Regions from separate parts of the Dysgonomonas sp. ZJ709 genome, predicted to be linked through region 2. Evidence: riboswitches for the same ligand, from Rfam matches in the RefSeq annotation. Region 2 holds a riboswitch; each other region holds the start of a gene.
What was found. A riboswitch is a leader RNA that binds a small molecule or an ion and turns the genes downstream of it on or off. The one in region 2 is predicted to bind cobalamin.

Region 1 (7,771 bases), on a different contig from region 2:
TTATTCACAAATATATTGTGCATAATAGTAAACACCCAACCTTTGAAATTTACGTTTTCATAATATTTCTCTTTATTATCAAGCGCTCTTAGTGTTGTTTCTTGTAGCAAATCTTTTGCTTCCTCTCTGTTAGATGTAAGAGTTAATGCAAAATTCATCATATTGTTTTGAAGATCGACTAATTTATCTTCAAACTCTTTATTATTTTTGTGATTAGTTGTGTTCATAATTTCAGTATTTAGCGTGATAAATAATCCATTAGTTTTCAAGTCATAAGAATCTTTATTTCTTATTAATTATAAAGCAAATGTAACGAGTTTTTTTAGTTAAAATGAAATAAATATAGTTTTTTTAAGAAACAATTGTCAAAACAACTAATAGCTACAAATTAATGTATTGATTAATAGATATTTAACACATGCAGAAAACATGTTAAATATGACATAAAAAAAATCTATCAGCCAAAATAAGCCTATTTTTAACAATTTAAGCCCTCAATAATTTATTCATTTTAAGAACATTAAGGATCTAACAAGACAATATGACACGTCCGATCTGTCTGGCATCTTATTTGCTTTAATAGAATCAAAATAATATAACTAATAACTTAAAATATCATTATGGAACAAAAAGGCAAAATTGGGGTTACAACCGATAATATTTTCCCCATCATAAAGAAATTCTTGTATAGCGATCACGAAATATTTCTTCGTGAATTAGTATCGAATGCAGTAGATGCTACACAAAAGCTAAAAACATACTCTTCTTTGGGCGAATTCAAAGGAGAACTTGGAGATATCACTGTACGTGTAAGCATTGATAAAGAGAAAGGTACACTCACTATATCGGATAAAGGTATAGGAATGAATGCCGAAGAAATTGAAAAATATATCAATCAGATAGCTTTCTCTTCTGCAAATGAGTTTCTCGATAAATATAAAAATGACGCGAATTCTATCATCGGACACTTCGGGTTAGGTTTCTATTCTTCATTTATGGTATCACAAAAGGTAGAAATCGTTACTAAATCATTCAGGGAAGATTCTCAGGCTGTTAAATGGAGCTGCGACGGTTCTCCTGAATATACATTGGAGAATGTAGAAAAAGCTGAAAGAGGTACCGACATTATCTTATATATAGATGATGAGAACAAGAACTTTCTTGAAGAAGGTGAAATCAGTCGTTTATTAAAGAAATATTGTCACTTCTTACCTATACCTGTTGCTTTTGGTAAAAAAACAGAATGGAAAGATGGCAAATCGGTAGAAACCGAAGAAGACAACATAATCAATGACACGAATCCAATCTGGACACGTAAACCTGCAGACCTGAAAGACGAAGATTATAAAAAATTCTATCAGGATCTATACCCGATGTCTGACGAACCGATGTTCTGGATTCACCTGAATGTCGATTATCCGTTCAAACTGACAGGTATCTTATATTTTCCTCAAATAAAGAGCAATGTAGATCTCAACAAAAATAAGATACAATTATACAGCAATCAGGTATTCGTAACCGATTCGGTAGAAGGAATCGTTCCTGAGTTCTTAACACTGATGCATGGTGTTATCGATTCTCCGGATATTCCGTTGAATGTATCCCGTTCATATCTGCAAAGCGATCAGAATGTGAAAAAGATATCTAATCACATCACAAAGAAGGTAGCTGACAGATTAGAGGAAATATTCAAAAACGATCGCACCCAATTTGAAGCAAAATGGGATAGCTTGAAAGTATTTATCGAATATGGCATGCTGACTGACGAGAAATTCTACGATCGTGCTCAAAAATTCTGTCTACTAAAAAATACAGATGGAAAAGCATTTACGTTCGAAGAATATAAGACACTTATATCTGCCGATCAAACAGATAAAGAAGGTAATCTGATATATTTGTATGCAAGTAATAAAGACGAGCAATATACCTATATTAACAATGCTACCGAAAAGGGATATGATGTAATTTTATTCGATGGGCAGCTAGATGTACACATGGCCGGACTACTTGAACAAAAATTCGAGAAAAGCCGCTTCGTGCGTGTAGATAGCGATACAGCTGACAATCTTATTGCAAAGGAAGACGCAGTAGAGGTTAATCTCACCGATAAACAAAAAGAAGAATTGAGCGAAACATTCACTTCTCAACTTCCTAAAATTGAGAAAACAGAGTTTACAATCGATTATAAAGCATTAGGTGAAAAAGCGCAGCCAATACAAATCACTCAAAACGAGTTTATGCGTCGTATGAGAGAGATGTCTGCTATGCAAACCGGAATGTCGTTCTATGGTGAAATGCCTAATAATTACAATTTGGTATTGAATACCGAACATCCACTGATCAAAAAGGTTATGGCAGATGTAGAGGGCAAAGAAAAAGATGCTGTAACGGCTTATGCAGCTGAAAGCAAAACCGTACGTCAACTTATCGATTTGGCTCTATTATCGAATGGCATGCTGAAAGGTGAAGCTCTGAACAATTTCATCAAGAGAAGCACTGATATGATCTAAATAAATTAAGTAAAGTAGTGAATCCGAAAAGGGCTTAAATCAAGAGAGGCTGTTCCACCACGAACAGCCTCTCTCTTTTACCTATACACAAATAAAACAAGCGTCAATTTCTGACATCTATTCTTATATCTTTTTCTACGATCTTGCCATTTGAATTTGCTTGTAGTTTAATAACCATCTTTCCGGTCTTAGCCGAAGATTTCAGGGTCAGCATATTTTTTTGCAATTCATATTGAGCAATATCACCCTCAGCAGACGAAGTAAGCAGACTCTTAATTATAGATGATGATGCGTTATCGGCATCTATAATTACTTCATTCAGATCAATTGTCTTTTCTTCGTTAGGCTTCAACACGATTTGATTAGTCAATATAGCAGGAGCGTTTACGTCTTTAAAGAATGGCATAGCCGGAAACCAATAGTAATCGGTATTATCTGCACCTCCTTTTACGTTTATCGTTTTACTCAATGCTCCTTGAGGTGTCAATAACTGTACTACATTTATATCATTACCCCATACACCTGTTGTCATTGACAAAACTATATTGTCGGTTAAAGGATCTACTCTTAATCCTGCACCATAAAAAAGAAGCTGGTCACCATTATCATGCTTACCCAGCGTATAAAATGCTGAATTAAGCGATTTACTATTTATATCATATTTAGCAACTTTATTCCCATCTTTCCAATACAAAACATTTTGTTGAGTACTGGCACAAAAACTCCCTACATTCCAAGAATATTCGATATGGGTATCTGAAAACGAAACTTCTGTCGTTGCTTCAAATGTATATGGATTTATCTTAATCAGTTTACTGGTAGCACCAGCCCAAATATTTCCGTCCTTGCTTTGTGCAACTGAATTTATTGTATTGTCTTTTATAACTTTTTCTACTTTATCAGTTGAAGTATCTATAACATAAATACCTTCCGAGATAACAGCTGCAAATACATATTTACCTGCAAGACACATATTAACAACTTCGCCGGAAATACCAGCAATAGTTGTACCTACTTTCAACTGCTCAATATCAAAGAGGCTAATTCCACTATTAGTAGATATATAGCCTTTCTTACTATTCACCCCTACAAAAGAGCGTGCCGCATTGTCGCTCCCTGCAATATTTTCAATAGCCGCCTTCTTCTTCAATGTTTTAGCATCTGCTACTACAAGCCTATTTCCGCCAAACGATACTATATAAACATTATCACCATAAATTGTTGCAAATTGCCCTGTTTTACCTAGAGTCTCTCCCGAATTTGCAGCAGCATACGCGCGATAAGATATAGCTCCGTCATTATTGAAGAAACTTAAACTGGCATTATCTGTAGTAAAATTACCCTCATTCAAAATATAAAAACCATCGGCAGCCATAGTAGCCGGAGCTTTATCATTTTCTATTACAACCGTTTCATCAGAATTTGTTACATCGTCGTCATCAGAACATGATGCGAATGTAAAAGTCAAAGCAAAAAATGCCACTAAACCTAAGTACTTTCTTTTCATTATAATTATCAGTTTATTTAGTATAATACTAATCCAGACTAAAGTTGAATAGTCTTAACAGAAGAAATGAAATGATAATCAAAATGTATAAATACAAACGTGCAACCATGTGCATTTGATCTCAAGACTTTATTCCTCGAAAGTCTGAATATTTATTTTGTCTGGCAGGTCTCCTGACTTGTTCTCATTTTGAACGGCCTTCCCATCATATCAGTTGTCAGTCATCAGTTATCAACCAAATTGTTGTTTACTGTTCACTGCTTACTGTTTCTAACAGTGGCGAGGGTAATGTCAAAATGTTGTTCGTTAGAACTTACAGTAGCGGGTCTGTTCAGGATTTTCACCTGATTCCCTTTTAATCAGATAATCCGAAATGAATTATCCAAACCAAATACGTTTACAAAAATATATATTATTTAAGAGATAACAAGTAAATGTGCAAAATATTTACAATCTTCAATATATTATACAATCTGTTTAATTAAATTTTCCATCTTCTCAATGGCACTTTCCCAACTAAAACGTTGAATGTAATTATTACCCCTATGCGCCAATGAGATGCGCTCTTCATTATTATCGATCAAATAACAAATTCTTTCAGCCATCTGCTCTGCATTTTTCACCTCAACAAGTAAAGCCGTTTCTCCATCAATAGCAAATTCACGATGTCCGGCTATATCGGTACAAATTAATGCACATCCACAGAATAAAGCTTCGGCAGGTGTAAGTGGGAAACCTTCGGTAAAACTATTAGAAAGAAATATCGCATTACGATTATATATATCGCAAAGATTATCTGGCGCACGATAAAACTTGATCCAGTCGGGCAAACCTTCCGGCTGAGGGCACACACCGAATAGATAGGCTTGCAACTCAGGATATTTTTCTTTCACAAGCATTAATGCTTTCAGACCATATTCAGACCCTTTTATTTCTTGTATAGAATAGGTCATCGCAACTGTTGCAAGCGTTCGCTCTTCTATTTTATCTTTTACAAAAAACTCTTTATTATTGACAGCATTATATATTAATGCAACAGGCTTAGATGTATGCTGCTCTACAATCTCTTTAAGGTAAGAGGCTACAACAACATTTGTTGTATCAGGCATATCGTACGAAGCATATAATAGGTCTTCATGCCCTGTCCAGTTTTCAAAACCTTGAATAAGATTTATCTTTTTACCTTTCGCCGCACCTAGCCTACCCATTTCTAAGACAGTAGACCACCATGTAGCAATTACAACATCTGCATCTACTACATATCTGTCATCTACTTGGGGAACATAAGACATCGTAATAGACGGATCGAAATTAAACCACTTGTCATTACGAAAGCCTTCTACCTTAGACAGAATATAACGAGCGACATAAGGCAAACGATATTCCATATACTGTGTACGGATAGGATATGTAAGATGAACCGAATATCCTTTCTTTGCTAATCGGTTGGCATATTCATACATTACCCGAAATCCACCTGCCGGACGGCGAGGTTTGAATGGTAGAATAAAATTTATCTTAGTCGATTTATTCACTACGTATTTATTTTACTTATCACTTGTATTAAGAAAATAAGTTCCTTCTATTTTCACAGAAGCACTGCCTCCAAAAAGAACTTTTCTTTCACTCATTTTTAATTTAACTACATTATAAGCGTTTTGTTCTCCGTTTTGTTCAATAGAAATAGGTTCTCTGTTCCATAGATTATGCTTAAGCATATAGTAACCCATAGCAGAATTGCCCGATCCTGTGGCTACATCTTCCAGATAACCAAATTTAGGAGCAAACACACGAGTTCTTATCTTATTATTCTCATTAGTTACATCTGTAGTAAAAACAAGTATAATGTCAATCTCATTTGTTATACAGAAAGCTTTCAATGTTTCTTCATCTGGATTTAAGGCTAATATATTATCCAGATTGGTAATCGGTATTATAAGAGTTCTTAAGCCGGCATTAATAAAATTAATAGGATATTGCTTATCAAGCATATTTTGTATAACACCTAAATTCTCGGAGATTTCTTCTGCTGCAACTGTCACCGATAAATACTCGGGGTTTGGAGCTGTTATGAAAACTGCATCTAAAGATTGAAGCTCGTTATAAACTACTAAACTGCCTTTTTTTGTATTTATTTTTATTTCGGGTAGTTGTTTGAGCTGTTCATCCGTTTTTAATAAATGGTACATACACGCAATTGTACCATGTCCGCAAAAATCGACTTCGCATTCCGACGAGTAATATCTCAAATTACACGAAGAGCTATCAACCATAGCACAGTAAATAACTTCGGACACAAAGCCTTTATGCTCCTTAGCTATATTCTGCATATCAGATTCAGATAAAATCTGATCCTTTTCAAGATATATGCATGCAGCAGGATTCCCATTAGACTCTCCGGCAATAAAAGCATCTAGTTTCAGATATCTAAGTTTTTCCATCTTATTGTTTTCAAGCTATGTGTAGATATTTTCGTATAAAAGAAAAAGCAAATATAATTCATATTAATTATATCTGCTTTTTATCGGTAGAAAGTTTATATATCTATTTCTTCCCCTTCTTTGATTTCTTTCTTTTCTTATGCCAAATGATGTATCCGGTGACCGGCAAACTGGCAATACCTAAGCTTGCAAGAAAAACGACTATCTTACCCGGTAGTCCGCCAATAGCTCCAACATGAATATCGTAGGTCATACGATAAAGCTTATCACCGGCAGACGAATCTTCGTAAGCAGTGCCATAGATACCACCACCTTCGAGTTCTTCCAGCGTGTTCTGATCGAAGAAACGAAAATGTCTTTTGTAATATGTATCATCATTCGCCGGATTGAAGCAAATGCGATAAGCATCCGCTTTCTTGTTAGGGAAATCGAACATAAATGTACCTTGCTCTCCTATCGGATACTCTTGCTTCACCTGATCCCATAGTCGATCATCCAAGTTGAGAGTCGAGGCTGTCAATGTCGTATCAGACAAAGCCGGTTTCCATTGTTTCAGTTCTTCTCCACCCGAGATAACAGTATAATAAGAATTTGCGAACCATTTGAAGCTCCATGTCAGACCGGTTATAGATATTATAAGGGCGATCAGTGCCACATAGAATCCTATAACTTTATGCAAATCGTAATTGAGCTTATATGAATTTGATTTCCGCTTGATCGTAAGAATAGATTTCAACGATTTTCTATTCCATCTTTTAGGTATCCAAAGTACGATTCCCGAAATAGTTACAATAACAAATACCAGAACCGACCAGCCTACAATAGGACGTCCAATATCGTAAGGCAACCACAGACTACGATGTCCTGCAAGAATGATTCTGAAAAAATCGCCTTTCAATGTCTGCTTATAAATGTAATCTCCCGAGTAAGGATTCAACATTAATATTGTATATCCATCCTCGTAATGATTATACGCAAGCGTGGCAGCCTTATCCCTCTTGCCATAGGCTACGCCATAGATAACATTGGCGCTATCGGCCGCCACTGCATATACATACTGGTTAGCTTTTTCTTTTAGCTCCGAGGGTGACAAAAACGGTCTATCTTGTATCTCCACATATTGCGATTGTTGAAAAATGCTTCGTAATTCTAATTGAAAAACGTAAATACATCCTGTGACAGCTACAATGAATATTACAAGTGACGAAAGTGCCCCGAGCCAAAGATGCAACCAGTAAGCTATTTTTCTAAATGATAGTTTTTTCATTTCAACGATCAGAAATTATAGGTAATACCCATTCTGAAGTTACGTT
Region 2 (7,771 bases):
AAGGCACATGCTATGGACAAACCGATGTACCTTTAAAAAACACTTTTGAATCGGAAGCAGAAATTGTAAAGCAGAAATTAGCTGATGTCGATCATGATGCTGTATTCTCAAGCCCATTGAGCAGATGCCGCAAGCTGGCAAATTATTGCGGATATGCTGATGAAATTCAACTCTACGATCGATTGAAAGAGTTGCATTTCGGAGATTGGGAAATGCACAAATGGGACGAGCTGGATATGTCTGAATGGGAAAAAGACTGGGTTAATAACCCTGCACCTAATGGTGAATCATTCAAACATATGTACGACCGTGTAGCTTCATTTTTCGACGAAATAAAAGAAAATGACTATAAAGAAGTGATTGTTTTTGCTCATGGTGGTGTAATTAATTGTGCAAAGGTCTATTTCGGACAAACCAACCTTAAAAGTGCTTTTGATAATTTAGCTGAGTATGGACAGGTACTTGAATTTGATTTGAAATAACTTTATTTTAAAATTCGTCCTTCTTCATCAATCAATAATATTGTTAGCTCACCGTCAGGAAGTAGAGGAGCGCATACTTCATGGCATTTCTTTATAATGAGATGAAAGAACGTAGATTCTTCGTTTGGAATTATATCCCATAACTGACGTGCCATTGTAATATTCTCTATTGATTCAATTGTTTTATCCGAACAGCTTGATGCTCTGGCGGTATCAATCAGAAAATCTTTATTCATTACAACCTTTTTGCTATGTGTATCTAACGAGCCTTCGGCTAGTTTCACCGCTTTTCCGAGCATTATGCCCATTGTTACATAACCGAATTGAAGTTCAGAAGCTATTTTGATAGTCTCTCCTATAAAATTGCCATAGTGTATAAATGCCTGACTTGGTAAATCAGTATATTCACCTTTTATAAATCGTTCGCTTTTTGCTCCCGAATTAATTACTACCCGTTCGCACTTTAAGGCTTTGGCGACCTGCATCTCGCGACGGATAGAATTAACAAAAGCTTCTGACGAAAAAGGTTTTACAATACCCGAAGTACCAATAATCGATATACCGTTTATAATTCCGAGCTTCGGATTAAAAGTCCGTTTTGCTATTTCTTCACCTTTAGGTATTGATATAGTTACATCAACCCCAATTTTTACATTCTGATTCGGTAATTTATCCTGATTATGTCGCAACACTTTAAATACTTCCCGCTTCATCATCTTTCGGGGAGTCTCATTTATAGCTGGTCCACCAATCTCTAATCCTAAGCCGGGCAAAGTGATTGTACCTACACCTTCTCCTTGTAGCAAATGAACGCCACGTTTAGCATCGTTTAAACAAACTGTCGATTGTATTTCTATACCATTTGTAACATCTGGATCATCCCCAGAGTCTTTAATAACGGTAGCTGTAGCCATCTCTTTGTCGAATACTACAAAATTTATAGGAATTCGTATCCATTCGCCATTTGGTAGAGTTATACTCACCTCATTTACAATCTCTTGATTTAATAAAGTTATTAGTGCGGCTTTAGTGGCTGCTGTGGCACAAGTACCCGTAGTATAGCCCGTTTTTAATTCAAAAAAGTCAGGAACAAGCTTTTCTATAATTTTTCTCAATCCATGTTCTCCATATACTGAAATAAAAGAAGATGAAAGGGTAGGGCGTTTCACAACTAGTATAGGAATATTCAAATTGCATGCAGCTTCTATCTTCTCCTTAAAACCACCAGACTCTCCACTTTCTTTTGTTATGATTGCTTGAGGGTTTAGCTGCTTAAATAATGGTTCTTCATCTTCCCCCTGCTGATAATAAAGTACCTTTTCTATTGGAAAGCCAGAGTCTTCGACAATTGATCTGGATTCATCACGGTCTAGTATTCTGAACCAACAATTACGATGTTCCCAATAAGGTTTCAATTTAGAGATTGTATTTACACCTGTCAATGCCAATAAATTATCTATTTTATTTTTCTCCAGATAATTGATAGCATTCTCATAATTATCGCACCATATTAAATCGTCTTCATGTTCAGGATAATTACGCTCATAGCGAACAACAGGTATTTCTAAATTTTCCGATACTCGTGCTATCGTTTGATGCAAGCCAACAGCAAAAGGGTGAGCTGCATCTATTATTAATTTGATATGATTATTTGTACAAATATCCGACATTGACTGATCATTTAATGCACCTGTCAAACGAATGCCATAAACACATTCTACCTCCTGCAAATCCCCCTTTGTAGAATAATAATATATTTTTGCGGCTTCGTCACAAACTTTTACAGCGTGCCGTCCTTCGGTTGTTCCTCCAAATATCAATATCATATACCTACTATTTATTAAAGAACGAAAATAGATTAATATGCTCAAGCAAATTCTCAATACTATTCACTAAAATCACTTCATTTTCAATCAAGTATAGTTTTATTTCTGTATCATATAAATTGCCGACCTCAATATAATAATCAGTCTCTATATTGCGTGATGCTAATATACCATTACGCAATAAGGCCTTACGCACCATAGCATATTTTTGTCCGTGTCCAACAAGTCTTATTTGCTTATCATACGTATTTTCAATACGGAACAATCCCGTTTCCATATCGAATGTGATTCCTTTTCGCTCAAAGAAGCTGCTTAACTGACCGTTTAAGGATAAATCTTCGGGAGTTCCTATATTTACACTCGAATACTGATCTATGAGCCATATCTTATCTGCTATTTGTAAAGCTAGCTCCAGATCGTGTGTCGATAAGAATATCGTTTTATTCGTTTTGCGGGACAAACGATGTAGCAATTGCATAATCTCAACCTTGCTCGGAAAATCAAGAAAGGCGGTTGGCTCATCAAGAAATATAACAGGTGTTTCCTGTGCCAATGCTTTTGCAATCATTACTTTCTGACGCTCTCCATCGCTAAGGGTATGAATCATTCGCTGAGCCAAATCTTCTATTTTAATCATAGAGATAGCTTCATCTACAATCCGATTATCTTCGTCACTTAATGTACCCCAAAATCCAGTATAAGGACTGCGACCTAAACCGATAAGTTCCCTTGCTGTCATATTCTTCACATCGGTTTTTTCGGTGAGGACAACACTAATCAGTGTCGATAACTGTTTTTCAGTATATGCTGATATGTCTTTATCTAAAACCTTAATATTACCACCTAACTTAGGTTGAAAAGCCGATAATGTGCGTAGTAATGTCGATTTACCTATACCATTAGAACCTAGTAAACAAGTTAATTCACCACTATAAATATCAGCAGTAATATTTTCAGCAACGACTTTTTTATTATTCTTCGTTTGATAGCCGATCGCAAGATTCTGTAATTCTATTGTCTTTTGTTTAGCCATCCTTATCAACTATTTATCTCGTTTCTTCTTTTACCGAATAATACTGAAATAACAATCGGTGCACCGATAAGCGCCGTTACCGAATTGATAGGCAATGCACCTTCCATACCTGGCATACGAGCTACAAGGTTACAGAACAAGGATAAGGATGCACCCACGAAAGTAACCGCAGGTACAAGAATGCGATGATCTGATGTCTGAAATATAGTCCTGCATAAATGCGGAACTGCAAGCCCAAGAAAAACAATCGGTCCGCAATATGCTGTTACAATAGCGGTAATGACACACGAACAAGTGATAACATATAATCTTGCCCGCCTGACATTCAAACCTAAATTACGTGCATAACTATCGCCCAAGAGCATGAGGTTAAGCGTCTTGATAAGTAGAAAAGAGAGGGGGATAAGTACCAGCATAATTGCTACAAAGGTATAGACTTGATCGCCCGATACTTTCGAAAAGCTTCCTAATCCCCATATTACATAGGCTCTTACATCTTCATCGTTACTGAAAAATTTCAATACACCGATTATTGCATTAGCTATATAACCGATCATAACACCAATAATTAGTAAAATTACGCTTCCTTTTATTCGTTGCGATATAGCTATTATCAATAACATGACTGCAAACGCCCCTAGTATCGCGGCTACAGAAACAGCAATCTCACCAAAGAAACCAATCTTACTTAAGGCAATACCCCCTATGCTTCCAGAGAGTAGAATCATTAATGCAACCCCCAGACTTGCTCCCGAACTAATACCCAATTCAGATGGTCCTGCCAATGGATTACGAAATACTGTTTGCATCTGTAATCCACTTATAGCTAAACCAGCCCCAGCAAACAAAGCTGTTATTGTTTGCGGAAAACGAGATTTCCAGATAATATTCTGCCAGATAATAGGTTCGTCACCAACATTGAATAGTATTTTGCCTATAGAAGATGGAGGGATCGAAATAGTTCCCAATATTAGATTCAGAATAAAAAATAGAATAATGGATGCTATAATAAGAGTGAAGAAAAGTATATTTTGTTTTCTGCTCATTATTTCAATAATTCGTAATATACAGGTTTATGATCAGGCAACAATTCAGGATGAAAAGCCTTTATCAAATCAGCTAACACCACTTCTGGTTCTACCGGTGCATTTTCATAAAATGGTTTCTGGCGAAGATTGCAGTATACCACCTTTTTTTCTTTAAAAGCTTTAAAGTCTGCATAACGAGCATCGCTAGCCTTTAACACTTCGTATGAATAGTCACCCGTATGACTTACCAAAAGTCTCCAGAAATCAGCATTTGCCCCTTGCGAATACACCGATTCGAAATCGAGATTTACACCTCCTGTTTCCTGATTATCTTTCAGAAAATATTCTGCACCTGCGTCTCTGAATTGTTCTGCAAGATAGCTTTTGCCACCCACTACATACCAATTTCCCGAACGCATTTCCCCACTCAGTACTATTGGTTTATTAGTAACTGATTCACTAAGCGCTTTTAACTCATTGTATTTCTTTTCTATTTCGACAAATTTATGATTGGCTTGTTCTTCTGTCCCTAATAACATGCCAACAAATTTCAACCATTCTGCCTGTCCTAAAGAAGATGTTTCTTTATATCCAAGAAATGTAATCAGAGGAATATTTAAATCTTTGATAACCTCATATCCTCCGCGTTTAAATGGCGAAACCAGAACTACATCAGGATCGAGCGCCATAATAATCTCTTTATCGAAATTACCTTCTATACCTATCTGACTGGCTTTCCCTGTTTTTATTCGTTCTTTCATTTCTTCATTAAACAAGAAGTTGGTGCTTGTCATACCCACTACTTTGTCTAGTACACCTAACTTAATGAAGTTGGAAAGTTGTAAGGTCGTCATGCAAATAAGGCTTCGAACAGGAGTTTCTATAATTGTATAATCTTGCGGAATCCTTTCATGGCTTTGTCCTCTGTTAACTAAAGCGTAGCGATAAATAGTTTCACTCTCACCTTGCGGATCTTGGATATCTACCAACTTATAATTATCTAAATATGTCACTTTAAAACCTTGCGCATATTTTATCTCAATATATGCAGAGTCCGAATTATTTATTGAAGAACTGTTTGTTCCTTCTTGTGATCTGTTCGGGTTGCAAGCCGAAAAGCAAATAGTAATAATGATAAGGTACAGAAACGAAAATTTGTTCATAGCTTTTTACTTATGAATAATCATTAATGAGAAGTAAGGAATTTTCCGATCGAGAATATCTGATGTGTTTTTAGTATAGTATTCTTTTCCATCTACACCGACGTTTTCGAAATAATGATATGTAGCATCCGATTTTTCACTTATACATTCTTTAATAGCTTCTGCACACTGCGATACTTTCATTATTACAACAACTTTTCCCGATTCTATTCTCTCTTTGAGATCGGATGCCGATATAATACCCGGAACAACATTCAACTCTTCTTCCTGCTTTACAATATGTATCTTAGCTAAAGCGCCACTTGCTATAAAAGCAGGGATCCCGGCAATACGCTCTACTGGAAAGTCGCTATCTGACAGGTTATCGAATATATATTGTATAGAAGAATAGAAACCCGAATCACCTTCGGCAACAACACATATTCTCTGCCCCATTTTATATTGTTCCTTTATCTCTTCCGATACTGCGTTATAAGCATCTATAGCCAACGAGCGGTCTTTACTCATCGGAACATGAAACGGAACTAATTTACTCGTATCAATATCTAACTCGGAAAGAATATCCAAAGCACGCGAGGTCTGAACACCTTCTTTACTTATGGTAGCAGGGTAGAATACCCGATCAGCCAACTGTAAAGTCTTCAATCCTTTTAATGTAATAAGTTCAGCTTCTCCCGGTCCGAGAGAAACAAAGGTAATAGGGTACATTATAAACTCTTAATTTGAGTATTATTAATAACGCCTTTGATAATAGGGATAAAACAAGATTACATACATGATGCTCTTATATGTTATAAGCCTTTACCGCGAGCTTTAAACTATTATTTTATGGCAGGTCTTCTGACTTATTCCTTCTACACAACCTTCCCATTCTTAACGAACAGTGGTATGAGTTTTGTGTAAAAACTAATGGAACTTACAGCAGCGGGTCTGTTCAGGATTTACACCTGATTCCCTTTTCATTACTTATCTGGCAAACGCAGACTTGTAACACCAAAATTCTAGTGCAAATATAATGTATTAAATTGACATGGTTTTAGTAACCAAGAAAAAATATGGAGAATATAAATTTAGCTTTTCTTTAATAAACACGTTCCGGCAGAATAACCGCCACCAAAAACAGATATACATATCAGGTCATTTTCCTTGAATGTATCATAATTTTGAGCAAGAACCAATAACGCACTTGTAGAACCCGTATTACCCAATTCCTCTATATTATTCATTGTTTTGTTTTGAGGTATACCCAATTCTTTAACTACATGGTTTATAATCCTTTTATTCGCCTGATGTCCTATAAAATATGACAAATCAGAGATAGTATATCCATTTTTAGTTATAATATCTTCAGTATTTTGCACTAGATAGATACATGCACGCTGAAATACATCCCTGCCATACGGCATACGTAATCCGGCACCATTTGGTTCTAGATTAACAGCTTTCGGCCCTTGCCCTATATGTGCTAATCCCTGACTTGTGATGTCAACTATTTCCAATTCATCACTCGAATATCGTTCAAATGAGAAAAAATATGCTGTGGCAGCATCGCCCCATAAGTGCCCTGCTATAGAATCAGCATCATCAGAATATGTAGAATTCCTTTCCGCACAGATAAGTAGAGCTTTCTTAGACATGTTAGCCTTAAGAAACGACTGTATAATCTCCATTCCATTAATTGCGGAAGAACAAGCCGAAGATATATGAAATGCTTTAGCTTTTTCCATTTTAAACTCCCTCTGAATAACATGGGCCGTTGTACCTACAGTATCCGAAGGGGTATAAGAAGCGAATATTATGAGGTCTACATCTGTTTCATTGTATGGTAATTGTGGCAATGCACCTAATACCGCTTCGGTACACATGTAGTCTATAGTTTCTTTATCATTAGCTCTGGAGCGAGTTTTGATTCCGGTTCGCTGGTATATCCATTGTGCGTCAAGTCCATTTATATCAGTAAAGTAATCGTTCGAAATTCGTTTTTCAGGGATATAGTAACCCACAGCATTAATATACATAAATTCAGTCTTTTTAATTTGAAGGTGATAAATGTATCTATAACAATCAAATTTTCATATTCGGCATATCACAAAAAAATCTAAGAGTATACATATTTATATTTATTTTAGGTAACAACATACAAACCTAACCCAAAATTCACTTAAAAAAATAAACATGAAACAAGCAAATGATGAAGATTTAAAATTCAAGGATTCCCTAAGAGCTTCCTTTGAATTAG
Region 3 (7,771 bases), on a different contig from region 2:
ATAAGGTCACTGCATACCCAGCAGGCATACTACACTTTAGTATTGGGCCAAGACCGTGCCAGACTGATAGAAGCAGCAAACGGAAGAGTAACCGAAGAACTGGGTAGGCCATTCCCCATCATCAATTATTCGTTGTTTACCACAAACGCCACAGCAGGGTCTAATGCAACGAGAGTCGGGAATTATCAGAAAGAATTTTTCAGTAGAGTAGATAAAGCTCTATGGGCAATATGGAGAGAGAATCCATTACCTATAGTTATATCGGCTGACGAAAAAAACACGGCTTACTTTAAGAATATTTCCGAACATACTGAATTTATTATCGGAACACACAATGATAGCTTTGACAAATCGGCCCAGCATATAATAGATGCGAATAAGTATATTGTAGAAGAATATACACATAAAAACAATGAGAAACGATTATCAGAACTTAAAGAAGCTTTGAATACGGGAAAATTTCTGGTAGATATCAACGATATATGGAGTGCGATAGAACAAGGTAAGGGAAAAACTTTATTTGTTCAGAATGGGTATTACCAATCTGCCGAAATAATAGATGGTAAAATACATCCGGTAAGTACTAGTGATGCTTCCAGAGAAAGTATAATTGATGATATTATTGACGAAATGGTAGAAATAAATGCCGATTTTGGAGGTGATACTGTATTTATATCTGATGGTGGATTAGAGAAGTTTAAAGGGTTAGCTCTTATCACCCGCTATTAATGTAGATACTCCGAAAGAAATAAAAAAGTAGAGGACTCAGGTATAAAATCTGAGTCCTTTTTTATAATATCTTCATGTATTTATCCGATTCGGATCAATTCTCATATGGTGCAAATCTTTACTTGAAGGATTTTGAAAAAGAACAATATCAAATAAGGGAGCACTGGAAATCACATATTCCATTACAGAACGATGGATCACATCATAGCCACTAGCCGTTTTTTGACGAGAGAATGCATAAATTTCAATACCAATACCATTAGCTGTAATTTCGTTCATATACCTGACAAATAGCATTAGCTCATCATTAATTTGAGGATGCTTACGCAGAAATAACTCGAGATAAGCTCTGAATAAAGCTAAATTAGTCAGGGTTTCTCTCGATGAGCTTTCCCGAGCTAAAGAAAGAATTGCTTCAAAATTATTTGCCATAGCAGGATTACCCGACAGAATAGCAAGAAAGTCGTCACTTACGAGCTTTACAGACTCGACACTCACATAAAATGAACGGACAAAAAGTCTCCCCGGTCCCAACTCCATACGACGCCAGTTTGTGAATGAATCGGTTACCATCGTGTAAATAGGTATCATAGTAACCGAGTTATCCCAGTTCTGCACCTTTACCGAACTAAGATTTATATCTACAATAACTCCGTCTGCATTCTTTGATGGCATCTCGATCCAATCTCCGAGGCGTATCATATCCTGAAACGAAAGCTGTATGGAGGCTACAAAGCCTAAAATTGTATCTCTGAAAATCAATGAAATAAAAGCTGCTGTAGCTCCAAAACCAACAAATAGATTCGATGGGTTTTTATCTGCAATTATTGAGACAATAAGAATTGCACCTATAATCCCCAATATAATTTTAATAATTTGAATATAACCCTTGAGTGATGTTTGCTGTGTCTTGGGGTGAATCTTGAAGAATAACTCCCACGCATTCAAAAGTGAAGATAATACTAATAAGACCCAGAATACCACTACAATTTTAGAAATCGCAAACTCAAACCGCATCCAACTTTCTGAGAATCCCGAAAATAGAACTCCGGAACTAAAAAAGACAACAATAATCGCAGCAAGTACAATCAGACGGTTAAAAAATTTCTTCTGAACCAATACATTGTATATTTTGGATCTCATGTTGGACTCCTCTTTCCGTCTAAAAACAGAGGATAGCTTTGAGGTTATAATGTTCAATAACCATATAATAACGATTAGGGATATAAATGCAACAGTGAAAACAATAACATTAGACACTTTGATACTGACTCCAATACCTGATAATGCATCATGGAGATACTGTAGTATCCAGAATTTAGATGAGCTGGTTACACTCTCTGTTGCTATATGAGGAATTATGACATACATAAAATATGGGTTAAATATTATAACTTTAAACAACGATTATAAGCAAAGCCACCCTTTATATTATGGAATTGCCGTATAAGTATCCAGACATCACAAATTCGTAGATTCACTACATATTACAACATTTGCTATCTCATATTGTTCTACGAGCAATGCCGTGGGGGATTCTAATATGTTTTCACATAATCTTCTATATATCAAAACGAATTGAGGGTGAGTAGTAGTGGGCTTCAATGCATTTTTCTCTAAATTACCAACGCATATCGATTTAATACCCTATCTTTGTACCAACATTTTGGTGTTACAAATCCGTATTTATCGGACAAGTAATGAAAAGGGAATCAGGTGAAAATCCTGAACAGACCCGCTGCTGTAAGCTCTACTATGTTTTGAATGGACAAAATCCACTGTCGTAATTAATAAGATGGGAAGGATATTCAAAACAAGAGTAAGTCAGAAGACCTGCCAGAATATTTATATTTAAAGCTTTCGAGGTATGAGGCTGGAGAATATTATCAGAAGTAGTAAGATACTTACGATTCTTTTCTGCAAATATTGCATGCGCAATTATTCCAATCCACATCAAGAGAAAGCTATTTTGATCAATTATTCAAACTAGCGAATGTTTAAAAACATAATACGATTTCTATCCATCTGTTTACTTTACTGTTGCACAACATCCCTTTATGCACAAGGTCTGTTAGACAGCATACAGCAGATGAAAGAAGTCATCGTCATTGCTAAACCCTTTCAAGAAGTGATTCCGACACAACGATTATCAGGTACTAAGCTACAACAGCTAAGCAACCACACCGTCTCGGATGCGCTTCGCTATTTTGCAGGTATACAGATAAAAGATTATGGTGGTATAGGTGGTATCAAGACAGTCAATGTACGCAATATGGGTACGCATCATGTCGGCGTATTTTATGATGGAATACAATTGGGCAATGCACAAAACGGAGTAGTCGATTTAGGTCGTTTCTCCCTCGACGATATGGAAGAGTTATCACTGTATAACGGACAAAAAAGCGAAACATTTCAGTCGGCAAGAGACTTTGGGTCGGCAGCATCTATCTATCTGCGAACTAAAAAACCGAAATTTGAAAAAGATAAGAAAACAAATCTCCTCGTAAGATATAAAGCCGGATCGATACAACTTATCAATCCCTCTGTTCGTTGGGAACAGAAACTCAGCAGTAAATTGAGTATGAATTTAAGTTCAGAATACATCAAATCGGATGGGAAGTATAAATTCAGATACAAACGGGTGAATACAGACGGGTCTATTGCTTACGACACAACCGCCACCCGTAAGAATAGCGACATAGAAGCTCTCCGTATCGAAGGAGGCTTATATGGAGTAGTTGCCGATGGCTATTGGGAATCGAAAATATACTATTATGATTCGGAACGAGGACTGCCCGGAGCAATAGTCAACAATGTATTTTATAATGGTGACAGGTTATGGGATAAAAACTTCTTTGCCCAATCGAGTTATAACAAAGATTTCACTCCTAAATACAAATTCCAACTCAAAGGTAAGTTTGCATACGATTATACACATTATCTATCGAACGACACCACTTTGTTTATGGGGGAGGTTGTCAATGACAGAATATCGTTCAATAATACGTACTATCAGCAAGAGGTTTACTTGTCGGCTATCAATATGTATTCGCCGACTTCGTGGTGGGATATATCCCTATCTACAGATTTCCAATGGAACAAACTGAACGCAACGATGAGCAATTACGATAATTTCGCTTACCCGAAACGCACCACAACACTTGTTGCTTTAGCCAGTTCGGTAAAAGTAAATAAGGTAAAAGCACAGGCCAGTTTGTTAGGTTCATTTGTGCAAGAATCTGTAAGAAACGGCAAGGCATCTCCCAATAAATCTGAAATAACACCTGCGATAGTGGTCGGCTACAAGCCTTTCGAAAAGCATGACTTCAATCTACGTGCATTCTACAAACGTGTATTCAGAATGCCGACTTTCAACGATTTATATTATGCCGAAATAGGTTATAGCGATCTGAAGCCGGAATACACCAATCAATATAATATTGGATTCAGTTACAATAAACAATTTAAAAAAAGTAATCTGGACGCTTTCACTTTACAAGTGGATGCCTATTATCTCGATATCGAAAATAAAATCATCGCATCGCCCACAAACAGCAATTTCAGATGGATGATGACCAATATGGGAAAAGTAGAAAATAAAGGTCTGGATGTAGTAGCCAATTTACAAGGACATATAGGTAAAGTAAGTTTAAGTACAAACCTCACCTACTCGTATTCCAAGGCGCAGGATTTCACAAAAACCGAACCTCGTTTATCATCGTATGGCGACCAGATTCCCTATACACCATGGCATAGCGGTTCGGCAATTCTTAACGCAGGATATGAATCATGGAATATGAATTATAGTTTTATATACGTAGGTGAACGTTATGATGGTGGAATAAACAACATTAAACGCAATCATATACAGCCATGGTATACCCACGATATGTCAGTACAGAAAACATTCAATTTCAAAAGTTACAGAGTAAAAAGTTCCATAGAAGTAAATAATGCATTGAACCAATACTACGACGTAGTATTAAATTTCCCGATGCCCGGCCGCAATTTCAGATTTATTTTAAGTATCGAAATATGAAACAGCTTTATAATATAGCATATATCTTTTCTTTTATCTGTATCCTGCTATCAACTTCGTGCAGAGATGACGAAATGGTTTATCTGTCGGAACAAGAACAGATAACACCACCGGTCAGCAATAGTAAGATGATGGGCTTCTATCTCCTCAACGAAGGAAATATGGGGATGAATAAAGCTACAATCGATTACTTCGAATACCCGACCGGACTATATTATCGCGACATATATTCAGAAAACAACCCGGGTGTAGTCAAAGAATTGGGTGATGTAGGCAACGACCTGCAAGTATATGGAAATAAACTATATGCAGTAATCAACAATTCGAACAAGATCGAAATAATGGATGCGAGATCTGCCAAACGAATCACCGAAATAACTGTTCCCAACTGTCGTTATTTAGCTTTTCACGCAGGGAAAGCCTACGTTAGTTCGTATGCTGCAAATATATCAGTCGATCCAAATGCGCAAATAAGCTTTGTTGCTGAGATAGACACTACAACACTCACTCTTACACGTAAGGTAAATGTAGGTTATCAACCCGAAGAGATGGTAGTTCATAATGGCAAACTATATGTAGCGAATTCGGGTGGCTATCGTGCTCCAAACTATGATAAGACTGTATCAGTAATAGATCTCAATACTTTTGAGGAGATAAAGAAGATAGATGTAGGTATTAATCTCCATCGCATGGTAATAGACAAACGAGGCTATATATATGTAAATTCGCGGGGCAATCTTTCGACTATTCCATCCAAACTCTATGTGATAGATAGTAAAACCGATGCTGTTACAGATGAATTGGATATACCAGTCACCAATATGCGTTTATCGGGCGACTCTCTCTATTTCTTTAATGCTCCGGATAACAAGAATGCGACTTACAGTATTCTGGACACCCGATATAAGAAGATTGTTTCCAACAACTTTATTTCCGATGGCTCTGAAAGACAAATTATGCTGCCTTATGGATTAGGCATTAATCCTGACACAAAAGAAATATATCTGACTGATGTACAGAACTTCGTAGTTACAGGATACATATATTGTTTCACACCCGAAGGTAAACTAAAGTGGAAAACCCAAGCAGGAAACATTCCGGCGCATATTGCATTTGTCCCTAAAAATAGATAACAATCAACTATAATATTACTAAAATATCCATGATAATGAAAAAGAGAAATTTTCGATTAGCCTTAAAGGCATTTCTAATAACTGGTTTTGTTTTCGGATTTGCAGCATGCTCTTCTGATGATAATGATGGTGGCGAAGAGATCATCACATACAGCCCTTATATAACTAAAGTTTACGATTTTATGCCGGCCATTGGTCAGTTTGTAAATGAAGCTCCCAGATATGAAAACGGAGATACGAAAGAAAGGATGATAGCTAAAGCAGAAAAAGAAATCATCGGAATTAATGGCGGAATAGTGAGCCTCGGCGGATTTGGCGGATACATTGTTTTCGGATTCGACCATACAATCCAGAACGTACAAGGGAAAAAAGATTTCAGAGTGAAAGGCAACGCCATTTATTCTGCTACAAACCCAAACCCTAACGATCAGAGAAAAGGTGGAAGCTGCGAGCCGGGTATAATTATGGTTGCATACGATCTGAATAAAAATGGGAAACCAGATGATAACGAATGGTATGAAATAGCAGGAAGTGAATATAGTAAATCTGCCACGATAAAAGATTACGAAATAACTTATTACAGATCCGAAGAGAATGCACCCAGTAACAAATATATCAGATGGACCGACAACAAAGGTGGTTCGGGTTACAAGATAAAAGACTTGAATCACTCTCAAAGTTATTTCCCTGAATGGATTACCGAAGATGAAATTACGTTCAAGGGCACCCGTTTAGCAGATAATGCTGTCGACGAAAGTGGAGATGGCACATATTGGGTATCGTATGCCTACGATTGGGGTTATGCAGATAACCACCCGAATGACAATGATGCTTCTGCTATCGATATAGATTGGGCAGTGAATACAAAAGGCGAAAAGGTAAATCTTCCCGGCATCGATTTCATTAAAGTATATACTGCAATCAACCAGGAAGCAGGATGGACAGGAGAAATATCGACAGAAATTACAGGAGCAGAAGATCTACATATAAAATAGAAAGAGTTCGATAAGATATCCTTTCTACAAGTTGGGATGAAAGAGAGAAAAAGTTGTGCCCTCTTATAAAAATGAATGAGGTCAAAAGTCGAACTTTTGGCCTCATTCCAACACAACGTAGTTTTATAAATTAAGGTCGGCCGATAGTATGAGTATTTTATCTAAAACAATTGGTTTAGCAATAAAAAAGACAGACGACTTTATAGGTAAAAAATAAAACTTCAAACTCCGATACATTTCATCTGTACCTATCCGATGATGACACTAACGATATCTGATTTTTTAATTAACACCAGCTGGAGGCAGATCTCCTACTTTGGTAATTACGAAATGGGTGCTTCTCCCAATTAAAGTGCAACCCAGAGCTGTACAATTACCCGACTGCCCTCTGCCTAGTTGTATTGGCCAAGTCCTACCGGTTGGAATAAAAGCCGTACAAGTTATCGTTCCTCCATGATTTGATAAAGCTCCTTGAGTAAAAGCTGCCGTTGAGTGGATACGGGTATATTTGACTGGTGCATCTCCTCTAGCCCCATTCATATCGGGAAAATCGACTATATATGAAGCTAGAGTGCATCCAGAGCCATTGTGTTCGGCTTCGTACACAAGAGTCATTGTATACAGTCCTCCTCTTTTGAAAGTCACAGTATTAGTACCAGGGTTGAAGGAAATATCGTCTAACAGATTGTTTACTAACATCGCCATCGGAACTTTAGTACTTGCGCCGACGATCACTGTGCTTAAAAAATTTGGAATATTTGACTGTAGCTGAAATACGGCAGGTCTGGGTACCCCGAGATTATTTAATGAAGATTGCAATGTATTGTCAAAAGTGGATTGATTGATTAATTGACTCCATTTTGTCCCGTCCCAAG

Region 1: it holds a riboswitch for cobalamin, as region 2 does, so the genes downstream of both, G7Y56_RS08495 (DUF5074 domain-containing protein) here and G7Y56_RS11660 (precorrin-2 C(20)-methyltransferase) in region 2, are expected to answer to the same signal.
Region 3: it holds a riboswitch for cobalamin, as region 2 does, so the genes downstream of both, G7Y56_RS03320 (TonB-dependent receptor domain-containing protein) here and G7Y56_RS11660 (precorrin-2 C(20)-methyltransferase) in region 2, are expected to answer to the same signal.

The regions. Positions count from the first base shown of each region.
Region 1 covers NZ_JAAKEM010000009.1:100,075-107,845, forward strand. Annotated here, with positions in the region: gene G7Y56_RS08485 (RNA polymerase sigma factor) at 1-227, opposite strand, end outside; gene htpG (molecular chaperone HtpG) at 621-2,510, shown strand; gene G7Y56_RS08495 (DUF5074 domain-containing protein) at 2,614-4,017, opposite strand; cobalamin riboswitch at 4,163-4,424, opposite strand; gene G7Y56_RS08500 (glycosyltransferase family 4 protein) at 4,482-5,552, opposite strand; gene G7Y56_RS08505 (PhzF family phenazine biosynthesis protein) at 5,565-6,458, opposite strand; gene G7Y56_RS08510 (PepSY domain-containing protein) at 6,562-7,725, opposite strand; gene G7Y56_RS08515 (TonB-dependent siderophore receptor) at 7,734-7,771, opposite strand, start outside.
Region 2 covers NZ_JAAKEM010000016.1:13-7,783, reverse strand. Annotated here, with positions in the region: gene cobC (alpha-ribazole phosphatase) at 1-482, shown strand, start outside; gene cbiD (cobalt-precorrin-5B (C(1))-methyltransferase CbiD) at 485-2,308, opposite strand; gene G7Y56_RS11675 (ABC transporter ATP-binding protein) at 2,316-3,341, opposite strand; gene G7Y56_RS11670 (iron ABC transporter permease) at 3,347-4,387, opposite strand; gene G7Y56_RS11665 (ABC transporter substrate-binding protein) at 4,387-5,532, opposite strand; gene G7Y56_RS11660 (precorrin-2 C(20)-methyltransferase) at 5,539-6,243, opposite strand; cobalamin riboswitch at 6,345-6,545, opposite strand; gene G7Y56_RS11655 (3-oxoacyl-ACP synthase III family protein) at 6,603-7,550, opposite strand.
Region 3 covers NZ_JAAKEM010000002.1:247,803-255,573, reverse strand. Annotated here, with positions in the region: gene G7Y56_RS03330 (hypothetical protein) at 1-729, shown strand, start outside; gene G7Y56_RS03325 (mechanosensitive ion channel family protein) at 802-2,100, opposite strand; cobalamin riboswitch at 2,380-2,585, shown strand; gene G7Y56_RS03320 (TonB-dependent receptor domain-containing protein) at 2,723-4,768, shown strand; gene G7Y56_RS03315 (DUF5074 domain-containing protein) at 4,765-5,901, shown strand; gene G7Y56_RS03310 (PKD domain-containing protein) at 5,937-6,896, shown strand; gene G7Y56_RS03305 (hypothetical protein) at 7,179-7,771, opposite strand, start outside.